One region of the Tissierella pigra genome, then DNA from elsewhere that is predicted to be linked to it. Evidence: riboswitches for the same ligand, from Rfam matches in the RefSeq annotation. Region 1 holds a riboswitch; each other region holds the start of a gene.

Region 1 (9,967 bases):
ACATACACCTCATTATCACAAGCATATATAAAATAAAAGACTTCCTTAAAATCAGATGGAACTTCTTCTACTATTAAACACTCTTTATCTATATAAATACTCTCAAGTTGTCCTTCAACTCCGTCTCTAAGCATCAAATTAAAATCCCTTGCCATACCATAGCTAGTAGTATCTATTCCCCCATCAAATTCGTATACTTCAAAGGGTTTTAGATTGATATATTTTTTGTGATTATGTGTTAATTTAAGCCCATTATCAAGTGATGTAATAAATCTATTTACTCCTTCTAATTTAGTAAACTCTGATTTTTCTAATTCTACTGTTGCAGAGCTTAATCTGAATTTAAAATTAAGCTCTTTATAATTTGAACCTTCTGGATAGATAAATATTTGAGTAGTCTTACCTCCTGACCATTCTGTCATTATATAATCATCTTCTTTAATTAATCTTGTCTTAATCTCCATTCTATTCTCCTTATTATTTTCATAGTCTTGCACATGATACATAACTGTCTAATATGCTGAAAAACTTATAATATGTATATATTTTATAACAGATAATTTGAAATCGCCACTATAAGTTTGATTTTCAACTGATATGCCTTCAATCCCTTCTTACAATATGCCACTACACTTTTTAGCAGTGGAAAAAATCGTCTATATGTTATAACATACAGACGATTTTTATCATTTCATTTTATTTCTTTTTAACAGGGTAGCATACTTCCGTTACTAATTCTTCTGGATTCTGTGTTTCATAAGGACTAACATGGTAAATGCAGAAGGACAAACCATTAAATTCATATCCATTATCTCGAATCCAATTGGCTACAGCTTCATTCACTTCTATAACTTGGTCATAACTTCCTTTGTAAGTAGCTGAAGCAATTTGAATTGGCGCAACGGTCTTAAATTTAACATTTTCAGTGTCCTTATAGTTTCCACGGACTGATTTCTGAACTTCTATATCCACGTTGCTTTCCTTATACTCTCCATCATGAAAGATAGCTAAAGTATAACATGGGTCACCATCTTGCATATGAAGAGACGCTGTTTCTTCCATGAGAATATTCCAAAGCATTCCTTCTTGCTCATAGTTAGGAATTATCTTACGTACACTTGCCACATATCTTTCAGGAAGCTCTTTTAACGTTACATTATAATTCATTGTCTTATCATCCTTTCCAAGTCTCTGAATAGTAGTCTCAATGAGCAGTAAACGTCGATGGATTTCCTCCGCTTGTTCTTGAATTTCTGTCTGTTTTAATAATAAATATTCCTTTAGAGCTTGTGGATTTTCATAACTTTTCAGTATTTTAGAAACAGATGCCAAGCTAAATCCCATATCTTTTAGTGCATTAATACGACCTGCAAGAGGCAATTGTGCTTCGCTGTAATATCTATAACCTGTAAAATCATCTATACTCTCTGGAATAAGTAAACCAATCTCATCATAATGACGTAGCATTCTTATACTGATCATTGATAGTTTTGAAAAATCACCTATTTTTAACATTTATCTTACCTCACATATATGTGTTTTTTGAGCTCAATTATAGTATAAAGCATACCATAGTGTAAGAGTCAACAGATAATTTAAAAATTATCTGCTGACTCTTACACCATACTATCTAAATTAAATATGCAGATCTAAAAACAGTCATCAATTTTTTCCTTTCTTAAACATACTTTTTAACTCCTTAGCTGCTTCTTTTATATCTGGCTGGGAAATAATAGCTGAGACCACTGCAAGCCCATGGATATCTATACCTTCAAACTCTGGTATTGTAGTCTTATTAATTCCTCCAATTACCACAATAGGCAGTTCAATATGTTCTCGTATTCGTGCAAGTTCATCTATGGATGTAAGCTTTGCATCTGTTTTCGTATCAGTTGCAAACATTGCTCCGATACCAAAATAGTCTGCATCATCTGACTGGGCCTTTATTGCTTCTTCAAGGGTAGATACAGATACACCAAGAATTTTATTGTCGCCGATCAATTTTCTTGCAATGGTTGCAGGTATATCACTTTGACCAATGTGTATACCATCAGCATCAACTGCTAATGCAATATCAATTCGATCATTAATGATTAATGGAATCTGATATCTATCTGTAATTTTCTTTATTTTCATTGCTATTTCAAAAAATTCTAAAGATGAGCAATTTTTTTCTCTCAATTGTATTACAGTACAACCACCTAAAATAGCTTGTTCTACAGCAGTCTCCAGTTTTTCTGTACTCATAAGCTCTCTATCTGTTATAAGATAGAGTGTATAATCAATATTTGGTTTCATCTATCTTCACCCTTTCTACAAAATATGTGCTATTCATATTTGATAAAGCATCAATAATACCAATATGAAAACTACCTGTTCCCATTTCTCTAGTTTTTACAAAGGAAAGCTCACCAGCAATTCCCATTACAACAATTCCTGTAACTGTTGCTGTATAGTAATCTTTTGTTATACCACAGAAACTACCTACAAGTGCAGATGTCATACAGCCTGTACCAGTTACTTTAGAAAGTAGTTTATGGCCGTTGGTTATTTTAACAATACGAATGCCATCTGAAATAACATCTACTTCTCCTGTAATTCCTACAACACAAGAATATTTATTCGCCACTGACTTTGCAATAGCTTCTGCATCATTTTTTTCATCTGCTTTTGAAGTATCAACTCCTTTTGTAGACACACTTAGTCCAGCTATAAAGGAAATTTCTGATAAATTTCCACGAATTACATCTATTTTTATTTCTGAGAGAATTTTTTGTGTTGTTTCGTTTCGCAGTGTGGACGCTCCTGCTCCAACAGGATCTAAAACTACGGGAATATGAAGTTTATTGGCTTTTTTTCCAGCTCTAATCATGGAATCAACAGTTCGTTGATTTAAAGTTCCTATATTAATTACAAGAGCGGAAGATATTGAAACCACTTCTTCCACTTCTCCAACATCATCAGCCATAATAGGTGATGCTCCAATTGCCAAGATGGCATTTGCACAATCATTTACTGTAACATAATTAGTGATATTATGAATGAGTGGACTTTTTATCCTAATTTCATGAAGTAAATCTGCACAATTATTAGTTAAGTAATTCATTAGTACTCCCAACCTTTCTTTTATTTATAATAAAGCATATAGAACCAATAGCTACCATTACAGATAAGGTAGACACCTGTTGATTTTCATTTTCATTACAAATCTCCTTTACTTTCCTTGATGTTCAAACCATTTTTATATAGGTCATAGAAATGGTGTGTTGGTCCATTACCCTTACCAATATTTAAGGAATGTTCTATTGCTGTTGTAATATATTTTTTAGCCTGTTCTACGGCAATAGACATAGGCATACCATGTGCAAGATTGGAAGCAATAGCCGAAGAAAAGGTGCAACCTGTCCCATGGGTATTTTTCGTATTTATACGCTGGGTTTTAAAATAATAAAACTCTTTACCGTCATATAAAATATCCAGTGCATCTCCAATAGCATGACCACCTTTAACAAGAACATTTTTACATCCCATGTCATAAATAAGTTTTGCTGCTATTTTCATATCTTCTGTGTTTCTTATTTTGATATTTGATATCTTCTCAGCTTCTGGAATATTAGGTGTAAGTAAATCAGCATAAGGTAGTACAACTTTAATCAACGTATCTATGGAATCGGGGTCCATAAGCGGACACCCATTTTTCGCATACATTACAGGATCAATTACAACATTACATGGCTTATATTGCTCAAGTTTTCTTGCTACTGCCTCCATGCAAAATTGTGTAGACAGCATGCCAATTTTCACAGCATCAACTTCAATATCTTCAAATACTGCATCAATCTGACTTTCAATCATATCTGGAGTAATATCCTGTATATCCATAACACGGCTGGTATTTTCTGCTACTACTGAAACAATGACACTCATTCCAAATACTCCATGTGCTGAAAATGTTTTTAAATCTGCCTGTATACCAGCACCTCCACTACAATCTGATCCAGCAATACTAAGTACCTTTTTCATTTAAACTCCTCCTTTTCTTCTTTATATATAATAAACTAGGGTACTTCCCTATATGGAGAAGCACCCTAATCAAATACAATAATGTAAGTGATTTGCTTCCCTACGTTGGTATTAACCAACAGGTTCAAAGGGTCAGGTTTTACCTTCTCAACTATTTCTAGTCCCCCCGCAAATATTAACTATATTCATTTTTTACTTAATAATCCTATCTTAAATAATAATAGGGTACTTCTCTACACGGAGAAGCACCCTAATCAAATACAATAATGTAAGTGATTTGCTTCCCTACGTTGGTATTAACCAACAGGTTCAAAGGGTCAGGTTTTACCTTCTCAACTACTTCTAGTCCCCCCGCAAATATTAACTATATTGAGTATATCTTATAATAATAACATAATCAAGGTACAAAATATAATTTATTCTCTAACTTTATTTATATAATGATTGCTGTCTTCAACAATTATAGTCATACTATCATCAGATATTAGATTTAAAAAATTATCTAAAAAAGTATAATTACTCTTTAAGATATAATTCAATAATCACATATATAAAAATAATATATAATTTAATAAAACTTTTTCAGCTATATAATTGTCTAATAGACAGATAATAAAAATGAGCTCATATTTTATTCTCAAGGAGGTGGTTATACTGGAAAAATTAGTTCTTAAAGCAATAAAGGGAGATGGTGAGAGTTTTGGCCTTCTTATAAATAGCAAAAAAGAAGATTTATATAGAATTGCATATAGCTATGTACACAATGAACAGGATGCACTTGATATTATAGGGGAAGCAGTCTATAAATCATATATATCAATAAGTAAGTTAAAACATCCAGAATATTTTAATACATGGATCGTTCGTATAGTCATCAATTGTGCTATTAATTTTATAAACAAATCTAAAAGAATTTTATATCTAGATAATAAGACTATAGAAAGTTTAAATAATGAAAAAAATGATATTGTGGAATCCATTGACTTAAAAGAAGCCTTAGAAAAGTTAGACCATAATTATAAAATTGTCATAATATTAAGATACTCTCAGAACTTAAAGTTGAAAGAAATAGCTGAAATTCTAGAACTTCCTTTAAGTACAGTAAAAACTAGGCTTTATAAGGCAATAGAACTTTTGAAAATAGAACTTAAGGAGGGCGAAGATTTTGAATAATAATATTGATGATTTGAAAAAAATTTATTCAGATATAAAAATACCTGATGCCTTAAACGATACAATTAACAATTCAATAATAAAGGGAGAGAATTATATGAAAAAAAATAATAAAAGCAAGAAAAAAATAATTAATAGCTTTATATCAGTAGCTGCGGCAGTTGGAATATTTACTCTTAGTATAAACATTTCCCCATCCTTTGCAAATAGTCTTGAAGGTGTTCCCGTTTTAGGCACACTAGTTAATATACTTCAATTTAATAATGGAAGTTCTCAAGGAGGTAAAATAACTGACGGCATTGATGTAAATTTTATATCTCTAGACCAAAAAAAAGATTCTGATATTATCACAATAAACTTTGATGGCTTTAATAAAGAAAACCAAGAAATTGCACCATTTTTTAATGTGGATTATAAGGAAGCACCTTTTACAATGACATTTTCTATATCTGGTGCAAGAGGTCTTTCTGCCAATAAGTACTTTGAAGAGTTAAAAAAGAGTGAATATATCCAAGATATCTATGAATTAATGACTTTAGATGACTCTGCACAAAGATTCAACATAGTATTTAATCAACCAATTGATTTCAAAGTAGAGGAATATAAAAATCCTGCTTATATAAAAATACAAATTTCAAAAAATACAGAAAAAACTTCAGAACAAAAAATATATTCCATAAGAACTAGTTCTTATGAAAAAGGAGAAGAATTTGCTTTTCTTGAAGAAATGTTATTTGAAATAGAAGACCTTAGAATTTTAAAAGATAGCAATGAAACATACTTATATGAACTGGGTCAATATAATTCAGATAAAGAAGCACAAGAAAAATTGAAAGAGTATAAAGATACTTTTAATAATAGTATAGATATATACGTTGAAGAAAGGACTATGGACAAAGTCCCTCAAAGTATAAAATAGTAAAGAAGTAATATTTAAAAACATATACCATATTTAGGGATGAGGCTTAATTAAACTTCATCCCTTGATTTACTTGTACACATAGTTATTCAGCTTCCATAACTGAAATTATAGTAGCCAAAGCATCTATATTTTCTTCTGGAACACCAGATATACAAAGCCTTATGTAGTTGCAATCCTTCCGATTTTTCTTTTCAAACCATTCTTCGGGGAAGAATTCTAATGCTGTTTTTACCAAAATCCCATGATCTTTAAGTTTCTTTTCAAGTTCTACAGCCTCTATATCTTCAGGAAGATGAAGCCATATGAATATTCCATGCTCTGGAACATACCAACTGGAATCTAGTGAGCTTAATGATTTAACAATTTCAGATGCCTTCTTAAGTTTGGTTTCATAAGATTTTTTCACCTTTTTAATATGTTTTTCATACATTCCTGATTTTATGAAAATATCCAGTGCTGCTTGTGGAATTTTTGATGTATTCAAATCACTAATATGCTTAATATTAATCACTTCTTCAATCATGGACTCTGGAAGTACTGCTGCCCCCATTCTTATTCCAGGCATGAAAGCTTTTGAAAAGCTTCGTATATAAATAGTACTTTTCCTTATATCATAATAATGTATTGGCATGGAACCTTTTTTTGAGCCTATATCTGCTAAATAGTCATCTTCTATAATAAACACATTATATTTAAAAGAGAGTTCGGCAATTTTCTGTTTGTCTTTTTCAGAAAGAGTATAACCTGTGGGATTATGATGTCTTGGTATAATATAAAAGGCAGTAATTTCACCTGACTTAAATATCATTTCCATTTCGTTATAGTCAAAACCATCAACCCTCCTTTCAATTCCCATAATATCAATCCCTAAATGATCTGCCAATTTTAAAGCAAGATTGTATGTAGGAGATTCAACAAGTAATTTACCTTTACTTTTCCTAAATAGATATTGGAACACTAGCCCTATGGCTTGTTGGGCTCCATGGGTAACTATTATCCTTTCAGCAGTAGTATATATTCCATCCTTCTGGAATTCATACTTCAATGTATCCCTTAAAGAAGATAGTCCTCCACTAGATTCATATCCAAACAATGTATTTTTATACATATCAACTGCCTTATTCATTACATGAGTAAATTCCCTATATGGAATAAGTTTTTCATCTGGCTTAACTGTCCTGAAATCAACCTCTTTCTGTACTACTTTTAAACTTTCTTCAGAATCAACCAAGTAAAAACCTCCACGGGGAATACTATATACTTTATGCTCTCTTTCAAGTTCGTTATATGCTTTATTTACAGTTATTTTATTGATAGAAAGATATGAAGATACTTCTCTGCAACTGGGAAGCCGCTGACCATTTTTTATTCGCCCATCCTTAATTTCTCTAAATATAAAATCCTTTACTATCTCAACTTTGCTTTTTTTCATCATTTCTCACCTCCATCCCATATTCTGTAATAGTACAGAATAGATTTTGCATAATTGAACTACTATATTTTTCATTATATACTTAATTTACAATAATTCAATATATTGGAGGTAATAAAGGTGGATGAACTATACAAAGATAAGTGCATGAAAATGTTTGTAAGTCCAAATGTTTCTCTAACAGTCATGGGAACTTTAGGTACCCGAATCAAAACTAAGGAATATGGAGAATTGATTGACTTTGAATCAGGATGTTGGGCTGCTGTCCTAGGTCATAGCAAGAAAGAAGTGGTAGATACTATAGTTGAAAATGCAGGACATTTATTTCATACTCATCAATATTTTGATACAGAACACCCAGGTGCCTTAGTAAAAGAACTTACTGCAGCATCTAAACTTAAAGGAAATTATAAAGGTACCTTTATGTCATCAGGAAGTGAAGCTGTTTCTCTAGCTGTCTTACTAGCTGAACTTGTTACTGGTAGACTAAAGAAGCTCTCCTTATCAATTTCTTATCTTGGTACATCAACAGAACTAAGGATGCCTAGAAATCCTAATCAATGGATGGATCTAGATGTATATGAGTGCCTTAACTGTACAAAAGATTCTAACTGTGGAGAATGTGGCAAACATAATCATATAGATTTCTCACATATGGCAGCATTTGTTTTCGAACCTGGAAATTCAGGAGGTCTTGTTCTGTGTCCACCCGATAAGCTAATTACATTTTTAGTTGAAAATATTAGAGATGCAGGAGGTTTTGTTATAGCCAATGAAGTTACAACAGGCTTCGGCAGAACTGGTAAATGGTTTGGATTCCAACACTATAGGGTCTTTGACAGTGAATCAAGCTCCCCTGATTTTATTGCACTAGGTAAAGGTCTTGGAAACGGCTATCCCATAAGCGGCGTGCTAGTTCGTTCAGAATTGGCAAAGATAGTAGAGTCAATGGATTTTAGATACGTCCAATCCCATACAGACGATCCTCTAGGTTGTATTGTAGCAAGAAAAGTAGTTGAAGTCATGTTAAATGAAAACCTCATTGAATATGGAAATAAAATAGGCGAATATTTTCGTTACAAACTAGCTGAAATAGGAGAACGTACAGGTGGAATAACAGAAGTACGCGGAAGAGGAATGATGAACGTTGCAGTTCTTAATAGAAAACATAAGGCATTAGAAGTATTTAAGCATCTCCTTAAAAGAGGTTTTTTCATTGGATATTCAGAGGCTCATAATTATCTGCATTTCTATGCTCCTTTAATAATTAAAAGTGAAGAAATCGATAGCCTATGTAATTCTCTTGAAATCATTCTAGAATCTAATTCAGTTATAATATCTAAATAACTTATATGGGATTGTATAAATTATTATTTAAAGTTATGGAGGTAGTAAAATGAACAACCTTGAGTATTATATCTCTACTGATAAATCAAAATTAAATATTGAAGCAGTAAATTCATTACTCAGACAATCTTATTGGGCTAATGAAAGAGCTGAAAAAACAATATTCAAATCAGTTGAAAACTCCATCTGTTATGGGGTATACCAGAATGAAAAATTAGTTGGATTTGGTAGAGTCGTTACAGATTTCTCTACAGTTTATTGGATTTGTGACATAATCATTGATATAAATCATCGTAACAATGGTTAGAGATATAAAAATAATCCATAGATTTTGCAAAATCTATGGATTATTTTTATCTTATTGCCAACCAAATAAAAGGTATACTAAATCCCTAATTATTAGGTATTTTAAATTCAAAATGTTGATAATCCTTTAATGACTTCCATTCTCCACCCCATTCCCATCCTCTACTTATAAAGGCATTATAGCAGTTGTCTCCTTTAACTATCATACCTTTTCTAATATTTTCTCTGTCTAGATATTCTCTACTACTTTCAGGTGATACTATGTTGTTTTTAACATAAGGATTCTGTACTGGGTTAATATCTATGGCCACTCCATAACCATGGTTGGATATTTTTTTACTGCCTACAATTTCTCTATAGCAAAATGCTGAAGTATTATTGTCTAACATGGATAATTCATCATTTGCATTATAATCATCAATTAATCTTATTTTTTCAATAGGAAATTTAGCCTCATATAATTCTTTAAAAATCTCAATAACATCCTCTGATACTACTTTATTTACAATAAGTTCTCCTACATGTTCTTTATCATCAAATCCCCAATAAGTTACTTGAATATAAGCTAAATCTTCTATTTTTATATTGTTATTTTCTTTAAATGATATTCCTAAAATCTTATCCTTTATTTCTTCTGACAACGGATTAAAAGTAAATATAGTTTCTGGTTCCTCTATATCATCAGTTTTGCCTTTTTCTATACTTAGATTGTTTTCATCGTCTTTGATGAAGGTTGTTACTGAATAATCATATCCCTTATGTAT
Region 2 (10,148 bases), 2.1 Mb from region 1:
AGCACCAAGACCATTAGGCTCTCCTATACACTGACCTCTTTTTACTTCATCACCTATATTTACTATAGGCGTACAAGGAGCACCTATATGTTGCTTTAAAGGAATTATCATCTTCCTACCTCCTAATAGCAAATTATTATATATTGTTTATATATGCAATTATTATACCAACTTTATGAGACTTATAAGATTTTCCTTATTTGAATTACTATAACCAATATAAATCAGCGTCTTTCAACACTTTAATTATATAGCAATAATATTTAATTTTTCATTTCTATGTTAATATTTAAACATTTATAATCATGATTATAAACCTAAGACCTATTTATGTCAATAACCTGACATAAATAGGTCTTATACTTATTTTTTTATTATAGATAAATCTAATTATACTCTAATATTTATAGGCTTTATGGTTTAAAACTTTGATATTACTAGATTTCTGATTTAAAAATAGTAAATGTCAGTTTTTCATACATTCATGTCATTTATTTGACACTTCCCTATGATTTTAAAGGTATTTCGTTAAATTATATAAATTTAATTTATAATATAAGGTTGCTCTTTTTATATTTAGAAGTTCTGCTGCCTGTACCTTATTTCCATTGGTTTTTTCTAAAGCATTTATAATTATATTCTTTTCAAATTCCTCCACTGCTTCTTTAAAATCAAAGGGAATTTCTCTATCTAAATCTATAAAGGATGTTACATTTGTACTATTTATTATTTCTATTGGAATATCCTTAATTCCTATTTCATTATCTTGAGATAAAATAACTAGCCTTTCAATAGTGTTTTTCAGTTCTCTTATATTTCCTTTCCAATGATAATCAGTCAATATCTTCATTGCATCTGGAGTCATATATATATTATTTTTATTGTTTTTCTTTGAAAATTCCAGCAAGAAATCCTTTATAAGCTCTGGAATATCTTCTTTTCTTTCTCTAAGAGGTGGTATAGATATAGTTACCACATTTAGTCTATAATATAAATCTTCTCTAAATTCACCATTCTCCATTAACTTATGTAAATCTTTATTGGTTGCAGCTATTATCCTTACATCTACCTTTATAGGTTTACTGCTACCTACTCTATATACTATACCATCCTGTAAAACCCTTAAAAGTTTTGCCTGCATTAATAAAGGCATATCTCCTATTTCATCTAAAAATAAAGTTCCTCCATTTGCTAACTCAAATTTACCTGGTCTTCCTTTTTTATATGCCCCCGTAAATGCACCTTCTATATAACCAAATAATTCTGATTCCAATAAATTAGATGGTATTGCACTACAATTAACAGGAATAAAATCTCCTTTTCTTTCACTTTCCTCATGTATTGACCTAGAAAACACCTCTTTCCCAGTTCCACTTTCTCCAGTTATAAGTACACTGGCATCAGTCTTAGCCACTTGTTTAGCCACAGTCATTGCATCTACTAATGCCTTAGATTTCCCAATAATCTTACCAAAGAAATACTTATCTTGAGTTATTTCTTTCATCTGTTGCTTTAGGATTTCTACTTTTGTTTTTTCTCTATCTAATTCCATATATAAATTGGTTATTTCATTTAAGTCTCTATCTGTGGATACTGCTCCTATTAGCTCCCCTTTATATATAAGAGGCACAGCAGATAGGATTACATCTGTTTCTCCTTTTGGATTATGTTTTAGATTTTGAAATGTCTTTTTTTCCTTTAATGCCCTTAGAAGTATTGGATCTTTAAAGAATTTTTCAATACTTTGTCCTACAATTTCCTTAGCCTTTATACCATATAATTTCTCAGAACTGGCATTCCAAAATGTAACTATGCCAGATGTATTTATTACACATACTGCCTCATGAAGATTTCCTAGTATAAGCCTTAGTTGAAGTTCTATTTCTCCAATATAATGTTCAGTCAAATTTATCACCTACTTGGGTTATTATTATATATAATTTTATCACAAATAACTATAAAAAACGACTTTCACCTATTTCTTTATAAATAAAACCAGCTAAATAGCTGGCTTTACTTTATGACTTTTTCTTTAATAATCTTTCCTTCTTTTTAATATTCAATTGTTCCTTTTTTGCAGCATACTTAGCTTCTTTCTGAAGCTTTATATAGTTATCCCACCTATCATGACTAAGCTCTCCTGTTGCCAATGCTGATTTAATCCTACAGCCTGGCTCCTTATTGTGGCTGCAATCTTTAAATCTGCATAGTCTTCCTAGTTCCTCTATCTCTGAAAATGCAGTATCTAGTCCATCTTCAGTGTTCCAAAGTGAAAGTTCTCTCATTCCAGGAGTATCTATTATCATAGTTCCGTTTCTTAACATAATTAATTCCCTATGAGTTGTAGTATGCCTGCCTTTACTATCCTCTTCCCTAATATCATTGACTTTCATTATCTCTTCTCCAGATAGAGCATTTACTAAAGAAGATTTACCTACACCTGAAGATCCTAGAAATACTATGGTTTCTCTTGGCTTTAAATAATTTTTCAATTCATCTATGCCTTCTCCTGTTACTGAGCTTAGATAGAAAACTGGCACACCCATGGCAATATCATCTAATTGAAAAGCATATTCCTGAATATCATCAACTAAATCTGTTTTAGTCAAAATAATTGCTGGACTTGCTCCACTTTCCCATGCAATGGCAAGATACCTCTCAATTCTTTTTATATTAAAGTCATGATTTAAAGACGAAATTATAAATACATGGTCAAAATTTGCAGCAACCATCTGTTCCTTTTCATAATGTGAATCAAATCTGGAAAACTTACTTTTTCTATCTAATACATAGTAAATTATATCCTCTCCATAAGGGTTTGGTTTAACTAAAACAAAATCCCCTACAGCTGGGTATATAACATTTTTATCATTGTAAAATATAGAACCTTTAAGCCTTGCTCTCTTTTCTACATTTTCATAAATTATTGTGTATATTTCTTTATGCACTTGAGTTACTCTTGCTGGAATCAGACTATTATCTCCATTAATTGATTCTATTTGGTTTTTAAAGTAATCTGTAAATCCGTAATACTCTATATTATTTATCATTTAACTCCTCCAAATTAATTGATTTTCTTTTAGTTTCTATATTTTTAATGTTTAAACTTATATTCTTTTTCATAAAACACCACTCCTTTATTTTCTTAAAAATGGGCATAAAAATGCCGTAGACAAAACCACTTCTAGTTATCTACGGCAATATTATTTAATTATTAAATTCTTAGTAGATGTGAAAGGTTGATTTCTACGGCACAAGGTTTATTGCATAACAAAAAAACATAGTATTGACTATTTGTTCCTTGGCCCATATTTGATTTTATTGAAGTCTCACCATTATCATTATTATCATATCACATCAACTCCTTGCTATTTACATAACTCAAGTATATAGGGGAAAAATATCATTGTCAAGTATGTGACGTCTATTTATTTTTTAATACTAGCCTTTCTTATAAAAAAATATCCTATAGAATAGCAAATAGCAGCTAAAATTACTTCTAGTATGAAGACAGACCCTGCATTAAACACTGAATAAAACCATAAATACATATTTGAAAGCATTTTAATTGTCTTAATGGAAAAAGAAACTCCTGTTGAGTTTAATACCAATAAAAACACTACTCCAACTCCTATCCAAAGCTTATATCCAAATCTATATTGCAAGACTCCTAGAAGGTTAGAAATAGAAAGTAATGCTAGAAAGAATACTGACAAAGAAAGTATTATAAATAATATATTATCTGTAGATGTATTAAATATACCGAATTCTGTCATTAACTTATATCCTGAAGTTTTAAAGAAATATCCTTCAATAAGATGTAATCCGCCTTGAATAATTCCAAAGATTATAGCCACAAGCATATTATTTACTATGGCAGACCTATAAAAATCTTTTCTTGTAACTCCAAAACTAAGAGCTAGTGCAAAGTCTTCATAATACATAATAATCCCATATATTATTATAAAGATAAATATAGACATCATATTTGCACCTATAAATGAAATTGCCTCTCCACCCTTTGAATTAAGTCCATATATAATATTACTGTTATAGGATATAGACAATATACTGGACAGTAAATTAACTATTAATATAATTCCCCAAAATACGCCTATAGATTTTTTCAAATCACGATTTTGAAATTTAAATATCCTTTTAATTGAATCCATTTGAATTTTCCTCCTTAATCATATTTTCAGTAAGATATATAAATAGTTTCTGAAGTGGTATATTACTTATTTCAATATTATTATTTCTTATATATTTGAATTCTTCTTCAGTGAAATCTCCATATATACCTACTATATTAGTAGAGCCAAATTCTTCCTTGTGAATTACCTTTTTATTATCTGTAACTTGATCTATCACATCTTTACGACCAGATAGGAAGTAAGATTTTTCTTTAAGCTTACTTACTTCATCTTTTAATGCAACCTTTTCATTATTCAAAATGATTACCTCTTCAAACATATTGGCAACTTCGTCTATTAAGTGGGTTGATATGATTATTGTCCTTGGATTTTTTTCATAGTCTTCTAAAAGTAATTGATAAAACTTATATCTCATAGCCGCATCTAAACCTAATGTGGGTTCATCAAACATGGTAATCCTTGCTCTTGAAGCAAAACCTATAATTAATCCCACAATAGTTTTATTTCCTGTTGATAGCTTCATCAGTTTTTTCTTTGTATTTAAATTAAATTCCTTAATTAGATAATCTTTATATTCTTCATCCCAATTCTTATATATTATACTGGCCATTGCCAATACATCTTTTACCTTTCTTTCCTTAATAGACTCTGGAAAATCCTTGATTAAACATATATCACCCATAGCATGAGAGTTTTCAAAAATTTCTTCACCATCTAGATTTATCTCTCCACTATCTTTTAATGTTTGACCAGATATTAGATTTAATAATGTGGTCTTACCTACTCCATTTCTTCCAAGTAATCCATAAATCTTATTTTCCTCAATGTTTAAATCAATATCTGTAAGAACTTTAGATTTTCCATAGGACTTGTTTAATTTCTTTACCTCAATCACACTATTCCCCTCCTTTATATTCTTCAACAAATTCTGCAATTTCTTCTTTAGTTATTTCAAGCCTGTTGGCTTCTTCCATTATATTTGGTAATATTTCTTTAAAAAACAAACTTTGCCTCTTTTTAATTATCTTCTTCCTAGCACCTTCTGCTACAAACATACCAATACCTCTTTTCTTGTACAAAATCCCTTCATCAACTAAGATATTTAGTCCCTTTCCAGCAGTGGCTGGATTAATTTGATAAATCTTTGCAAATTGATTTGTAGAAGGCGATTGTTCTTCTTCATTTAGATGCCCCATTAAAATATCATTTTCTATTATTTCTGCTATTTGTATATAAATAGATTTATCTGAATTTAAATCTAACAACTGAACCCCTCCTTATTTATATGTTGATTGGTTAGTTAGTTATGTAACTAAGTATATATGTATTTTGAATTTTTGTCAATATCTTTTCTAAATATTATAAAATTCTTCTTGACATTATTTATCTTTACATTTATAATTAATTTGTAATCATTACAACTTAGTAATAATTATTGTTATATGGCATTATATATTTAAAGGATGTGAAAAGATGAATGAAACCTTTGAAGATTTAGTAAATGAGTTAAAGAATAAAAATATCCGTCTTTCTCACCAAAGGTTAAAGGTTTTAGAGTATCTAAACAATAATAGAACCCATCCAACTGTTGATGAGATTTTTAAAGATTTACAAAAGGAAATTCCCACATTATCAAAAACAACTATTTATAATACATTAAATGCCTTAGTAGACAGCGATTTAGTAAAAGTTTTAACTATAGAGGATAATGAAGCTCGTTATGATAGTACTACTAAAGATCATGGACATTTTAAATGTAGTTCTTGTAAAAAGATATTTGATTTTCAAATAGACTTCGATTCATTAGAAATAAAAGAATTGGATAATTTTAAAATCCATAATAAGGATATGTATTTTAAAGGACTATGTTCAAATTGTAGTAAAGTTAATTAGTTTAATATTTAAAAAAATATAAAATATAAAATTAGGGGGAAAAACAAATGGAAAACAACAAAACTATTAAAAATCTTATGGAAGCATTTGCTGGAGAATCTCAAGCAAATAGAAAGTACTTAGCGTATTCAGAAAAAGCTGAATCAGAAGGAAAAATAAATGCTGCAAAATTATTTAAGGCAGCAGCTGATGCTGAAACTATTCATGCTCTTAGACATTTCAAAGTAGCAGGTAATGTTGGAACAACTGCTGAAAACCTTGAAGATGGAGTAAATGGTGAAACTTTTGAATTTGAAACTATGTATCCACCTTTTGTAGAAATTGCTGAAGCTGAAGGTAATAAAGCAGCAGTACAAACATTTACTTATGCCATGGAAGCTGAAAGAGTTCATGCAAAATTATATCAAGAAGCTTTAGATAATCTAGACAGCGAAGAAGAAGTTTTCTACTATCTATGTCCTGTTTGTGGAAACATTGAAAAATTCGTACCAGAAAAATGTAGTATTTGTAATGTAGCTGGTTCAAAATTTATTAAATATTAATATAAGCTAATTTTAAATTAATCAAAAAGACAGAGAAAATCCTCTGTCTTTTTATTATTTAACTTTAAAAAAAATTAAAGCATAATTCCTATATTTGTTAATGGCTTTTCATTTCAAATCATCTATATTAGTAATATAAACCTTCAAAACATTGGTTTTGGCAATCAATTTCAGTAAAAAATATCCACTAATTCCGCCAACTAAAGAACTTAGAATAAATGGACCTACAAAAAATATTAATGTACTCTCTTTTCCCAAAAAGTACTTGGCTATAGAGTAAGAAACTACTGCACCAATTATACCAGTTCCAACTACTTCACCTATAATGGCATAGATTGACTTATTAGTGTTTCTATACAATATTCCAGCTAAAAATGCCCCAATCATACTACCAGGAAATGCTAGTAAGGAACCAGTACCTAATAGATTTCTTATTAATGAAATAAGAAAAGCAACTGCAATTCCATACCAAGGTCCAAATAATACTGCCATTATTACGTTTATCACATGTTGTACAGGAAATACCTTTGCGATTCCTAAAGGAATATAAATAATATTGGAACTTACCACTCCAATTCCTATTAGTAAAGAAGATAGGGTTAGCTTTCTCAAATTCACGATATCACCTCCTTATAGAAAACAAAAAAAGCACAAATCCATGTAGGACTTGCGCTGAATTAAACATATAAATAAATGCTAAATCTTTACACTTCCCTACGCTAGTATTACCCAGATCAGGTTAAGGGATTAAAGACTTTATAGGGTCTTTTTCTCAGCTAGCCTTTCTAGCACTCCCAGTGAATAATTTTTATTTAGTTTTCAAATATATGAAAATAATATCACAATTAAATTTAATAATCAATTTAAACCTTATTTTTTATAAAAGTAACCCTTTATACTGAAAAAACAATATAATAAGATTTCTTTCCTATTTCACCAATATATTTGGTAATGTATAATAGTCTGTAAGTCCAGATATTATATTATTTTTTCCTATTCTAGTATAAATACCTGCAAATTTTTCCTTATACATAAAAAGTCCAACTATAGATCTAAACTCCTCTACTTTTATCTCATTATCTTCAAATAAAATATGTTCTCTAGTGAAAGGTGTAAAGAATTCTTGATATAAATAATCTTTATTAAAGGAGTCATCTAGTCTTTTCTTCCACTCATCTTGTGTTAAATCTCTGCCTGCATATACGCCTTGGGAAGCATTTAAATCTAAAGGTTTCATTATATATTTATCTTTATTGTTCAAGACTTCATTATAGACCTTATTATCTCCCTTAAATAGTCCAGTAACAGGTATATGATTCTTCACAAATTTTCTTTCTTCCTCTGATAAAAATTCCAGTGTATCTTCATCATGTAATATCTTAAATATTATTTTATTGTGTACTACTTGAGACCTGATGGAACTAAAAGAGTGGTTTTTATAGTTTTTAATAGTCTTAAAATGGCTATATTGCAACATTGTGTGTCTAAGATAGTTTTTTATAGTTTAACCAAGTCGATTTCAAATTGGCTAATTTTTGGCTAAATATTTCAAAGGAGGAATAAAAGATGACTGGAGATGTATACGATTATAATGAATACAGAATCTATATTATGTCAGGAGAAAAAAGAATAATAATCAATTTTGAAGATGGAGAATATGAGTATTGGAGAAAAAACGGATTACCCTTTAACAGAGGTATTGAGTTTGATTATGATAAGAAAAAGATAATTAAATTTTATTAAAAGAAATAGGACCTTAATGGTCCTTTTCTATTGTTATTTTTTCTCCATCAAATGATAAAATAACTTCTCTACTTTCTTCCGTTATTCCTAATTTATTCATCCATGCATTAGGCAATATCAGTCTATATCCTACTGCCTCTCTAGAAGCTGTACCTCCTTTTTTGTTTATGCTTATTTTTGCTATTCTAGTCTCTGTATTTAGGCTTTTAGCAATTTTAGCATTTCTTTCATCAGCTTCATATTCTCTGATGAAATTTTCTATTTTAGCCTCCCAATCATCATCCTGAGATTCACATATCATTCCTAGATATGATTCATCTTTGTGTTCATCTAGTGTCTTTATATCTAAATGAATTTTCTCATCCTCATGATAATAGTAGTACGTGAATAAATTTGTTTGTATTTGGTCTATGTTTTTATTCCAAATCATCTTAATCTCTCCCTCTATTTTATAATTTGCACTTTTTCGCCGGTTTCAGCAAATCTGTTTCTAATCATTTCGTCAATGTATAGTTTCTTGATGATTGGAAGTATAACTTCACTTCTAGTTTCTATATACCATTTTGCATCTGTTTTTGTTTCTAGCATATAGTTTTTCATTTCTGTCACAATTTCCGGGGTGATGGCAATGTTTGTGTCTGATAATGATATTCTAGCATTTGGAGAAAGTTTCGTATTCATGTCTATATATACTCCCCTATCTGCTACTTCTAACTTTTCAAATTTTTCTATAAGGTCTTTTCTGATGTCGTTTGCCCAAGCTATTTGTTTTGGTGTTCCTGTTAATTCTTTTAACATTTCCTTTTCCTCCATTTCTAGGAGGTAGCTTAAACTTAATCCGAATTGTGCTTGGTAGTCTACTCCGTATTTTTCTACCATTTCTCTTGTCATTTTATGAGCTTCTATAAACATCTTTTTCATTCTGCTACCTCCTCGTTTTTTTATTTTTATTTCCTTTTCTTAATTATATTATATACCATTGGACACCAATAGTCAACACTTATTTATAAATTATTTGAAATTATTTTTAATGCCACAACCATTGAAAACACTATTCCTAGTCGATTTATTGTAAATTATTATAAAAATATTTCAAATAAAAATAAAAAAGACTAGAATTAATCTAGTCTTAAATTACTTATAATATAAATTCTAAATTATATTTCTTTAATAAATTAGAAAGACTATTATATGTAATCAATATTCCTACAGCATATCCTATCGTAAATGCTATAATTATTGCTATTATATACTTTTTATTCTCTATTATCTTCTCTTTCATAGAATCACCTCAATATATAATTCTATAAATCTTTTAAAAATCCTTCTATTACATAAAACTTACTTCTAAGCCTTTAATCCCTCTGTATAGATGTTTTATATATGTAAGACACCTATTCTATTATTATGTATATTTCCTATCCTCTGTACGTCAATAAATCGGTCAAAATTAAGCGAATGGACGTTTCTGCAAAAAATAAAAAAAGACCCTAGATTTACTCTAGAGCCTTGCCATATCTATATAATATTGTAATAAATCTTTCTAATGAAATAGGTTCTTTGGGATTAGTTCCATCAGTAAGATTATTTTTCATTCCCCATTCCATAGCTTCTACTGCCCATGGACTACAATCTAGTTCTTTAGTTTTCTCAATATATTTAATTCCTAAGTAATTGAGAATCCCTTTTGCTACTGCTAAGGCTAATTCATCTTGTCTATCTTTTAAGATTTTACCATCATCAACATTAGTAATAAAAGCTAATTCTACTAAAGCACTTGGCATATTACTTTGTCTTAATACTGCAAAATTAGCTG
Region 3 (10,148 bases), 540 kb from region 1:
GTACTCTAATATAACATGCAAATCAATTGTCAATTTTTCATCTTTTGTATAGACCTTAATGCCTTTAGCTAAATAATCTGATTTTAACAGTTCAAACAATCCATCTGTCGCATTCTTAGAAGCCATACCTACTATACCATAACTTTCCATTGCTGATATTCCTGCAAGAGTAGCTATGACATTATCATCTATACTAATTACTCCATATTCGGTATTAGTTTTGGCTGACATAAATAATCGCCTCCTTATTTTAAATATGCCATATTTTATATTTTACCCCAAATTTTAAAATAGTTCAACTAAATCATATGATTATAATAATATAATAATACATTTTAGTTGCATTTTTACCGATTATTGTGTTAGAATATAATGTGTTATTATTGAAGTATAAAAATACTTATAAGTATTTTCATATAGTTAAGGAGGTGTTTGGAATGGCGAAAGTTTGTGAAGTATGTGGAAAGGGAAAAGTATTTGGTAACAAAGTTACTTTCTCAAATAAAAAGAGTTCAAGAAGTTGGTCACCTAACATTAGATCTGTAAGAGCTGTTGTTAATGGTGGAACAAAAAAAGTTAATGTTTGTACTAGATGTTTAAGATCTGGATATGTTGAAAGAGCATTATAATTATGTAAAAAATAAAACAAGGCTTCCATTATTATAAAGGAAAGCCTTATTTTATTTTTAGAATCAATCCTCCCATAACAAGCAGCCCTATTCCTATGAATATTAGTAGAACCTCTATGGGTATAAATTTTATAATAATCAATAGTCCTAAAACCGCCAAAGTTATGCCTACTATTTTTTTCATTCTTCTAATATATTTATAACAAAACCATTTCATAAGAACACCCCTAAGTACTTTGATATATTCTATTCATGTACTTAATAAATAGTTACAAAAACTTCAAGGATACATCCTATGTTTAATCTTTTGATATAAATATTAGCGCTTTTCCCTTATGGATTTTAACTATCCCAATATCTTCAACGATTTTATTGCTAATCCCAAGGGTGGAACCAAAAGGAATAAGTTTATTATCCAAGTTATAGAAAAATCCTTTTAAAGATACGATTATTCCAGTATTTGATATAGGTATAACAGAAGTATAATGGCCTTCTAAGTGTTCTATTTCCAGATAGTTATCTGTTAAATAAATTATATTGTTATCATCTACTATATTTGCCTTAATTCCTCTATTATATAAGGTATCAAGTAACAATATACTTGCCATTGTATGGTCTTGTCTCGTTCCTGTTACTCCCATAAGTACGATTTCATCACATCCTCTATCTATTAAATACTCCATAGCTAATTCTGTATCTGTTGAATCCTTAATAGATGAATACTTTTCAATGGGAATGTTTTTATTTACTATATATTCTAAAGTTAACTTACTTATTGAGTCCAAGTCTCCTAAAATCACATTTGGCAGCTTATTTATTTTCATCAGATGTTCCATGCCTCCATCTGCACATATAATATAATCCACTTCATTTATTATTTCTTTTAACCTATTATAATTAGTAATGGTTCCACTTGAAACTATTAATCCCTTCATACTGCACTTCCTTTTGTTATTTTGCTTTTATTGCTTTTTCTAAAGGTTTCCATATAATCGCAATTACTATATAAGAAATAATTAACTCAGGTAAAAGATAGTAAGCGTTATACTGTATTGAATAAATCCAAGGGTTTAAGTCACCTGCATATTCAGCAAAGAATATTACACCTGATAAAACATGGGATAACATTCTACCCAATATTCCCATAAGGACACCTAGAAAAACCCATATATACCCTTTAAATGATTCCTTCTCATTTATATAATATGCAATTCCTGCTAATCCTAATAACCCAAAAGCTAAAGGATAGTCTAAAATAAATTGTAAAGGATGATAAAAATAAGGTTTTAGTATAAATTGTAATATTCCATAAACACCACCTACGGTTACTCCTGGTAATATACCCCAACGAATTGCAAATAACATTATTGGAATCATACTCCCAGCAGTTACTGAACCACCCATCGGTGCTTCATATACCTTAATATAACTTAGTATGGTTGCTAATGCAATCATCATACCACCTTCTGTCAACATCTTTACACTCCATCTTTTTTGCATTAAAATTCCTCCTTTAAATAAATAGACCCATTGCCAACAATAGGTAATGGGTATTTAAAGGCTAATACACACTTCCCTACGCTGGCATTATCCAGGTCAGGTCATAAGGGTCGGGATAAATCCGCTCTCAGCCTTTTGGCTCCCCTAGTGCTAAAATTTTTCTATTCAATTGATTACATTATATCATAGAATATAATTTTTACAACTCTTTAAATTCTTTAGTTCGCTTTTCTACGTCTTCAGCTCCAAATATGTCAGAACCAGCTACTAATAAGTCAGCTCCACAATCTAGGATTTCCCTGGCATTGCCAAGCTTTACTCCCCCGTCAACTTGAATTATAATATCTAGACCTTTATTATCAATAATTTGTCTTAGTTTTCTTATTTTATCTTTCATTGCTTCAATAAAAGATTGACCACCAAATCCAGGATTTACAGTCATAATAAGTACTAAGTCTATATCATCTAAAATATACTCTATATTCTCTAATGGAGTAGCAGGATTCAACGAAACACCTGCCATAACACCATAAGATTTTATCTCCTGTATAGTTCTATGAAGATGAATAGTTGCCTCTTCATGCACTGTAATTAAATCTGCTCCTGCATCTACAAAGTCTTTAATATATCTTTCAGGTCTATCTATCATTAAATGTACATCAAAGGGAAGTTTAGTTACCTTTCTCAAGCTTTTTATAACTGGAGGTCCAAAGGTAATATTGGGAACATAGATTCCATCCATTACATCTAGGTGAAGATAGTCTGCACCACCATTTTCTACTTTTTCTATATCTTCTTTTAAATTAGCAAAATCTGCTGAAAGTAACGAAGGTGCGATTTTAGCCATTTTAGTACCTCCTTATATTTTTTATCTCTTCTAAAAAAAGCAAATAATTTTCATATCTATCTTTTGAAATATTTCCTTTTTCTACTTGATTTTTTACTTCACAATCTGGCTCATTTCCATGTAGGCAACTAATAAATCTACACTTTTGTCCATATTCTCTTATTTCTCTAAAATATTCCCTAAGTTCAGATTCTTCTTCAATAAAATCCACATTTAAAGAGCTAAATCCAGGTGAATCTAAAACAAAGGTATTATCATCTAACTCTAATAGCTCCACATGTCTAGTAGTATGTTTACCTCTTTTAGTTTTAGCACTTACATCTCCAGTTTCTAGTTTGAAATTTTTGTTTACTTCATTTAAAAGTGAAGATTTGCCTGCTCCTGAAGGACCTGCAAAAACTGAAATATTGTTATTTAGTGTATCTTTTAATTCTTCTATACCAATATGATTTATTGCGCTTGTCATAATCACTTTATATCCAGCTGTCTCATATATGTTTTTAAGCCTGGATCCCTTATCTAAATCTAAATCAGATTTATTTAGACATATGGTGACTTCCAGATTTTCATATTCTGCCATTAAAAGAAATCTGTCTAAAAGCCATGTATTAATATCTGGTTTTTTTATACTCATAACTATAATGGCTTGAGTAATATTTGCTACTGGAGGTCTTAGTAGTTGCGAATTCCTTGGATAGATTTCTTCTATATATCCTGTCTTATCTTCATCACTTATTCTAATCCTTACTTTATCTCCAATTAAAGGAGTTAGATTTTCTTCTCTGAATACTCCTCTCGCTCTACATTCAATTATATTATCTTCTGTTTTTACATAGTAAAAACCACCGACACCTTTTACTATTATTCCCTTTAGCATAAACTCCTCCTATTCATTTTTAGGAATGGTATCTTGATACATATCATCATAGTATACTTCAAACTGAGAACCTTTTTTCCCTTGAAGGGTTAGAGTAACTATACCTTCATCTGCTTTATATGTTTTTTCATGAACAATTTTACTAATTCCTTCTTGAATTCTTATGATTTTTATCCTAGTTTCCTCTCTATCTTGATGGAGAGTCAAGGTAAATGTTATTGGACTTTCTTTATTTCCTGATTCATTGTTATCATCATTATCACCATTATCATTATCTGTATCACCAATTGGACCACTGCTTACATATAAATCTACAGCTGTTTTAGTCTCTAAAGTCGTTCCTTGATTGTAACTTTGCCAAATAACTATTCCCTTTTCTAAATTATCATTTGGCTCTTCTCTTACTTCTCCTACTACAAGACCTAGCTTGACTATATCTTTCTTTACTTCTTCAATGTTTTTTCCTGTGTATTTTGGCATAATTACAGATTTGACTTCTTCACCTTGACTTATTATTAAGGTAATTCTAGTACCTGTTTCTACACTTTCTCCACTATTTGGTTCTTGTCTAATTACTGTATTTTCAGGCACTGTATCTGAATTCTCATATTGTAAATCTACTTTCAGTCCCTCATCATTTAACATTGATTCTGCTTCTGCTAAAGGTTTATTTACTACATTAGGAACCTTCACTAAATTATCTCCTTCACTTATGGTTACTTCTATAGGATAATCTTTTTTTACCTTTGAATCTGGATCTTCATTTTGAGAGATTACTTCTCCAGCTTTAAATTCACTGTTTTTAACTCTTGCAACTACTTTAAACTGTAATCCTAAGTCTTCAACTTCTTTTTTAGCAACTTCTTCTTGTTTACCTCGTAAATCTGGAACAGTAATTAAATCCCCTGCAACAAAGAAATTCTTTAATCTGAAGTAACCAAAAAATATAGATGTAGCCAATAAAAATGCCAACAATATACCTAAGAATACCATTTTACCACCACTGTCTTTTTTCTTAGGTTTTTTTACTTGTTTTATATCTTTGGTTTTTTTCATAGTATCAACATCCTCTACATTAATTGCTGGAATTATTTTAGTATGAGAATCATAATTATTTGTATCTTCCATGCTAAAATCTCCAATATTATCTTCTACTCTTTTAATATCTTTTATTAACTCTGTAATATTACTATACCTATCGGCTTGTCTTTTTTGAACACATTTTAAGATTATATTTTCAAAGGTTACTGGTATACTGCTATTTAATTCTCTAGGCGGCTTAATGTCCTCTTGAACGTGCTTTAAAGCAACTGTAATTGGACTTTCTCCTTGATATGGAAGTTGACCTGTAACCATTTCATACATAACTATTCCAAGAGAGTATATATCTGACTTTTCATCTGTATATCCGCCTCTTGCCTGTTCTGGAGAAAAGTAATGAACCGAACCCAATACATTAGATGTAGTTGTTACTGTAGAATTTGTCACCGCTCTTGCTATACCAAAGTCTGTAACTTTAACCCTATTATCTTCTGTAATCATAATATTATGAGGTTTTATATCTCTATGGACTATCCCATTTTTATGAGCATTTTCTAAAGCTCCTGCAATCTGATATGAATATTCTAATGTATTTTCAATGGATAGTTTGTTTTTCTCTTTTATAATTTCCTTCAATGTCTTACCTTTTATATATTCCATGACTATATAATAAATTTGATTATTTCCGTCATTCTCTACTCCTACATCATAGATATTTACTATATTAGGATGAGAGAGACTAGCAGCCGCCTGAGACTCTCTTCTAAACTTTCTTACAAATTCATCATCATTTACAAATTCATCTTTTAAAACTTTTATGGCTACAAATCTATCTAGAAGCTGACATTTTGCCTTATATACTAAGGCCATTCCTCCGCCTCCAATTTGCTCCAATATTTCATATCTACCACTTAAAATCTTGCCTATCATCTTTTCACCTCATCTAATTAAATTTAATAGCTAACACAGTGATATTGTCAAGACCACCTCTGTTATTAGCCATAGTTGCTAAAGTATCACAGGCTTTTTGAATATCTTTCTCTTCTATAAAAACATCTTTTATTTCAAATTCTTTTAACATATTGAAAAGTCCATCACTGCATAATATTAAAATATCGTCTTTAGTATATTCTTTAATTATTAAATCCATCTCTATAATACTGCTAGTCCCAACAGCTCTAGTTATCATATTTCTCTTAGGATGTGTCTTTGCTTCTTCTTTTGTTATACTTCCAGTTTTTAAAAGTTCATTTACAAAAGAATGGTCTTCTGTTATTTGTAGCATCTCTCTGTCTCTTATTAAATAAGCTCTGCTGTCACCAACATGACCTATACATATCTTTTCATTAAATATATATGATAAAGTTATGGTTGTCCCCATTCCTTTATATTTTTCATTTTCCAAAGATTTAAGATATATCTTCGTATTTGCCTCTTCTATAAGTTTTTTTATTAATTTAATTACCATATTTTCATCTTTTAATTCGTCTTTAGACTCTAAAAATCTTTTTTCAATAATATTCATTGCCATACCACTTGCAACTTCTCCAGCGTTATGTCCACCCATGCCATCTGCTACCATGTATAAAGGAAATGATAAATCTCCTGAAACATAATAAGCATCTTGATTGTTTTCTCTTACTCTTCCCACATCGGAAATAGCTCCAATGACCATAATACCACCCCATTAAACTCTTTTATTGTTAATATCCTCAGTAACAGCACGTCTCAACTGCCCACAAGAGGCACTAATATCTCCACCCATTTCCCTTCTAATAGTTACATTAATATTAGCTTTATTTAACTCTTTCTTAACTCTCTCTATATTATCTCTATTTGATCTATCCTTTCTAAACTCTTTAATTGGGTTTAAAGGAATCAGATTAATATGACATTTTAATCCTTTTAAAATTCTTTTTAACTCACTTATATCTTCATCTCTATCGTTTATATTTTGAATCAATGTATATTCAAAAGTAATTCTTCTATTAGTAGTTTCTGAATAATCCCTGCAAGCTTTTATCAATTCCTCCATGGAATACTTCTTAGCTATAGGCATAATCTTTTTTCTATCTTCATCAAAAGGAGAATGTAATGATATAGATAAAGTAATTGGTATGTCCTCCTTAGCAAGATCATATATTTTAGGAACCACTCCACAAGTTGATAGAGTAATATTTCTAAGACTGATATTATGCCCTTTCTCACTATGAATAATATTTAAAAACTTCATGACACTCTCATAATTATCCAAAGGCTCTCCACTGCCCATTAATACAATATTTGAAATATTTTTTCCCAAGTCTTCTTCCATCATGTAAATTTGATTTATCATTTCGGCTGGTGTTAAATTTCTTATTAACCCTTCCTTAGTAGATGCACAAAATGCACATCCCATTTTGCAGCCTACTTGAGTTGATATACAAGCTGTTAATCCATGGTTATATTCCATAGCAACTGACTCTATTATATTCATATCTTCTAATAAAAATAAATATTTTTTAGTATTATCAATCTGAGAAGTAAATTTTTTATATATTTCTAACTCATTGACTTTTACATTGGTCTCAAGATAATTCCTAAGTTTTTCTGGTAAAAGATTTAAATCTTCAATTTTTATTTTTTTATTTCTATGAAAATATGAAAATATCTGTTCTCCTCTAAATGCTCTTTCTCCTATACTAACCATATAGTTCTTTAGTTCATCTAAAGTCAAACTATTAATTTCAATTTTATCCAAGCAATCACCTCAATCTTATCCTAATATAATATTATACATAATTCCTTAATATATATCTATCTTTCTTTTGTCAATTTTGCTATATAAAATCCATCTGTATTATGAATATGAGAGAACAACTGTATATATCCATCTTTTAAAGTTTCAATATTTTCTTTATTATGAAGTCTGTTTTCAATACTAACTAATCTAAAATTTTTATTTTCCTCCAAAAATCTATTTATTATATTGCTGTTCTCATCTTTCTCTATAGTACAAGTGCTATAGATTAAAATCCCACCTACTTTAAGGTATTCCTTTGCATTGCTTAAAATCTTATATTGAATATTTACTAACTCTTTTATATCTTCTTCTTTTCTATTTCTTTTAATTTCTGGTTTCCTTCTAATTAGTCCTAGTCCAGAACATGGAGCATCTACCAATACATAATCTCCTACATTTATTAAGGATTCTTCCATTTTAGTTCCATCAGATATGGCAGTTTGAATAATATTAATTCCTAGTCTTTCTGCATTTTCTTCAACAAGTCTTAATTTATGTTGGTATATGTCCATACTTAAAATTTTTCCTTTATTATTCATAATTTGCCCTAAATGTGTGGATTTTCCTCCTGGAGCACTACAAATATCTATAATAGTACTTCCTTGATTTGGATTCATAATTTGTCCAACTAAGGTACTGCTTTCATCTTGAATAAAGAAATGACCTTGTTTAAACTCTAAAACTTCAGTTATTTTAGTTGGATTTTCAACAATCAAAGAATCAAAAGCATATATGGAATCTCTAACTTTAAATCCATAATTATTTAAACTATTCTTTAGTTTCTCTTTATTGGTTTTCAATGTATTCACTCTTATATTTAATTCTGGTGATTCATTATTTTTCTTACATAAATCTTCAGTGAAATCTTCTCCAAATTCTTTTATCCATCTTTCTACCATCCATTTTGGATGGGAATATTTAATTGAAATGTAATCAGCTTTATTTTTCTTTTCAATTTTTATAAATTCCTCTTTGTTTCTTATTATGTTTCTTAAAATCCCATTTACAAAGCTAATAGTACCTTTATGACCATGTTTTTTGGCTAGATTGACTGATTCATTAACTGCTGCACTTTCTGGTATTCTATCCATGAATATAAGTTGGTATATTCCCATTTTAAGTATAATAAGAATCTTTGGATGAATTTTCTTTAATTTAATCTTAGATGCTTTTGAAATAATATATTCTATATATATATCATTTTCCAACACCCCATATACAATTTCTCTAACTAAGTTTTCTTCCATATGTATTAGATTTTCTTCATCTAAATATTTTTTTATAGATATATTTGAAAATGCCTCATTTATTAAAATATCATATAGTATATTCAATGACACTTCTCTAGCTGATAACCCCATATTAACACCTCTTGTTTATATTATTATTCAAAAAAATGGGGGAAAGTCCCCCATAATATTAATCTCTTCTTCTATTTGTCATTGCCAACAATCTAAGAAGCTCCCCAATAGCTACTAAAGTAGCAGCTACATAAGTCAATGCTGCAGCTCTTAACACTTCTTTTGCTGGTTTAATCTTATCTCTTGCCATTATTCCATTTTCCAGTTGAATTAAGGCCCTACTGCTGGCATTAAATTCTACTGGTAAAGTTATTATTTGAAAAAGCACTACAGATAAAAATAATGCAATACCAAGTTCAATGAAAAACGGAGAAATAGCAAACCCAATAATAATAAATAACCATACTAATCTTGAACTGAAATTAGCTATTGGAGCTATATTGTTCCTAAGAATAAGAGGGAAGTATCCTTCTGCATGTTGTATAGCATGACCTACCTCATGGGCAGCCACACTCATAGATGCAATACTATTTCCACTATAAATGCCACTTGATAAACGTACAACTTTTGCCCTAGGATCATAGTGGTCTGTCAATTTTCCACTTATTTGTTCTACTCTTACATCATAAAGCCCATTTCTATCTAAAATCATTCTTGCTATTTGAGAGCCAGTATATGCTGTGTCACTAGATACCCTTGAATATTTGTTAAATGCGGAATTAATTTTTAATTGAGCATAGGAAGCAAACAACATAGCAGGAAGAACAAATATCATCCATGAACTATAGTATCCACCACCATAAATATTTCCATACATTTTTATTCTCCTCTCAACTCTAATTTAAAATAATATTTTCCTCTATGGAATTACCCCTTAAATATTCTTCTACTTTAAGTTTTTTCTTTCCTGGAAACTGTATTTCTTCCAATATAATAGTTTTATCTTTAGAGTTTACATATATACCTTGTTTATCTACTTTTATTATTTGTCCATTATTTCCTTCTTTAAATTTTTCTATTAATGTAGCTTTGTGTATTTTAACAATATCATCTTTATATTGTATATAAGCTGATGGCCATGGCTTTAAACCTCTAATTAAGTTTATTATATTTTCACCACTATCATTCCAGTTAATTTTTCCTAAGTTTTTATCTAACATAGCTGCATAAG

The links. Region 1 has a riboswitch for thiamine pyrophosphate ahead of thiD (bifunctional hydroxymethylpyrimidine kinase/phosphomethylpyrimidine kinase). Riboswitches for the same ligand answer to the same signal wherever they lie in the genome.
Region 2: linked by a shared signal. The riboswitch ahead of thiW (energy coupling factor transporter S component ThiW) and the one ahead of thiD (bifunctional hydroxymethylpyrimidine kinase/phosphomethylpyrimidine kinase) in region 1 are both predicted to bind thiamine pyrophosphate.
Region 3: linked by a shared signal. The riboswitch ahead of thiT (energy-coupled thiamine transporter ThiT) and the one ahead of thiD (bifunctional hydroxymethylpyrimidine kinase/phosphomethylpyrimidine kinase) in region 1 are both predicted to bind thiamine pyrophosphate.

Annotation. Positions count from the first base shown of each region.
Region 1 covers NZ_JAHLPJ010000001.1:2,338,086-2,348,052, forward strand. The annotation lists gene KQI41_RS11415 (HutD family protein) at 1-464, opposite strand, end outside; gene KQI41_RS11420 (MerR family transcriptional regulator) at 697-1,515, opposite strand; gene thiE (thiamine phosphate synthase) at 1,663-2,298, opposite strand; gene thiM (hydroxyethylthiazole kinase) at 2,282-3,106, opposite strand; gene thiD (bifunctional hydroxymethylpyrimidine kinase/phosphomethylpyrimidine kinase) at 3,202-4,023, opposite strand; TPP riboswitch at 4,103-4,201, opposite strand; TPP riboswitch at 4,288-4,386, opposite strand; gene KQI41_RS11440 (sigma-70 family RNA polymerase sigma factor) at 4,642-5,196, shown strand; gene KQI41_RS11445 (DUF4179 domain-containing protein) at 5,189-6,115, shown strand; gene KQI41_RS11450 (aminotransferase-like domain-containing protein) at 6,201-7,553, opposite strand; gene KQI41_RS11455 (aminotransferase class III-fold pyridoxal phosphate-dependent enzyme) at 7,671-8,897, shown strand; gene KQI41_RS11460 (GNAT family N-acetyltransferase) at 8,947-9,204, shown strand; gene KQI41_RS19300 (M15 family metallopeptidase) at 9,290-9,967, opposite strand, start outside.
Region 2 covers NZ_JAHLPJ010000001.1:238,884-249,031, reverse strand. The annotation lists gene prdC (proline reductase-associated electron transfer protein PrdC) at 1-111, opposite strand, end outside; gene KQI41_RS01340 (sigma 54-interacting transcriptional regulator) at 515-1,906, opposite strand; gene rsgA (ribosome small subunit-dependent GTPase A) at 2,019-3,050, opposite strand; gene KQI41_RS01330 (hypothetical protein) at 3,429-4,172, opposite strand; gene KQI41_RS01325 (ATP-binding cassette domain-containing protein) at 4,159-5,049, opposite strand; gene KQI41_RS01320 (GntR family transcriptional regulator) at 5,051-5,419, opposite strand; gene KQI41_RS01315 (Fur family transcriptional regulator) at 5,628-6,047, shown strand; gene KQI41_RS01310 (rubrerythrin family protein) at 6,095-6,589, shown strand; gene thiW (energy coupling factor transporter S component ThiW) at 6,698-7,207, opposite strand; TPP riboswitch at 7,284-7,395, opposite strand; gene KQI41_RS01300 (hypothetical protein) at 7,518-7,913, opposite strand; gene KQI41_RS01295 (hypothetical protein) at 8,156-8,332, shown strand; gene KQI41_RS01290 (hypothetical protein) at 8,346-8,762, opposite strand; gene KQI41_RS01285 (hypothetical protein) at 8,777-9,253, opposite strand; gene KQI41_RS01280 (hypothetical protein) at 9,471-9,614, opposite strand; gene KQI41_RS01275 (N-acetylmuramoyl-L-alanine amidase family protein) at 9,829-10,148, opposite strand, start outside.
Region 3 covers NZ_JAHLPJ010000001.1:1,793,931-1,804,078, reverse strand. The annotation lists gene KQI41_RS08755 (Asp23/Gls24 family envelope stress response protein) at 1-231, opposite strand, end outside; gene rpmB (50S ribosomal protein L28) at 438-629, shown strand; gene KQI41_RS08745 (hypothetical protein) at 676-846, opposite strand; gene KQI41_RS08740 (thiamine diphosphokinase) at 929-1,564, opposite strand; gene thiT (energy-coupled thiamine transporter ThiT) at 1,581-2,129, opposite strand; TPP riboswitch at 2,186-2,285, opposite strand; gene rpe (ribulose-phosphate 3-epimerase) at 2,329-2,976, opposite strand; gene rsgA (ribosome small subunit-dependent GTPase A) at 2,978-3,853, opposite strand; gene pknB (Stk1 family PASTA domain-containing Ser/Thr kinase) at 3,863-5,824, opposite strand; gene KQI41_RS08715 (Stp1/IreP family PP2C-type Ser/Thr phosphatase) at 5,838-6,569, opposite strand; gene rlmN (dual-specificity RNA methyltransferase RlmN) at 6,582-7,634, opposite strand; gene rsmB (16S rRNA (cytosine(967)-C(5))-methyltransferase RsmB) at 7,691-9,037, opposite strand; gene KQI41_RS08700 (zinc metallopeptidase) at 9,096-9,794, opposite strand; gene fmt (methionyl-tRNA formyltransferase) at 9,814-10,148, opposite strand, start outside.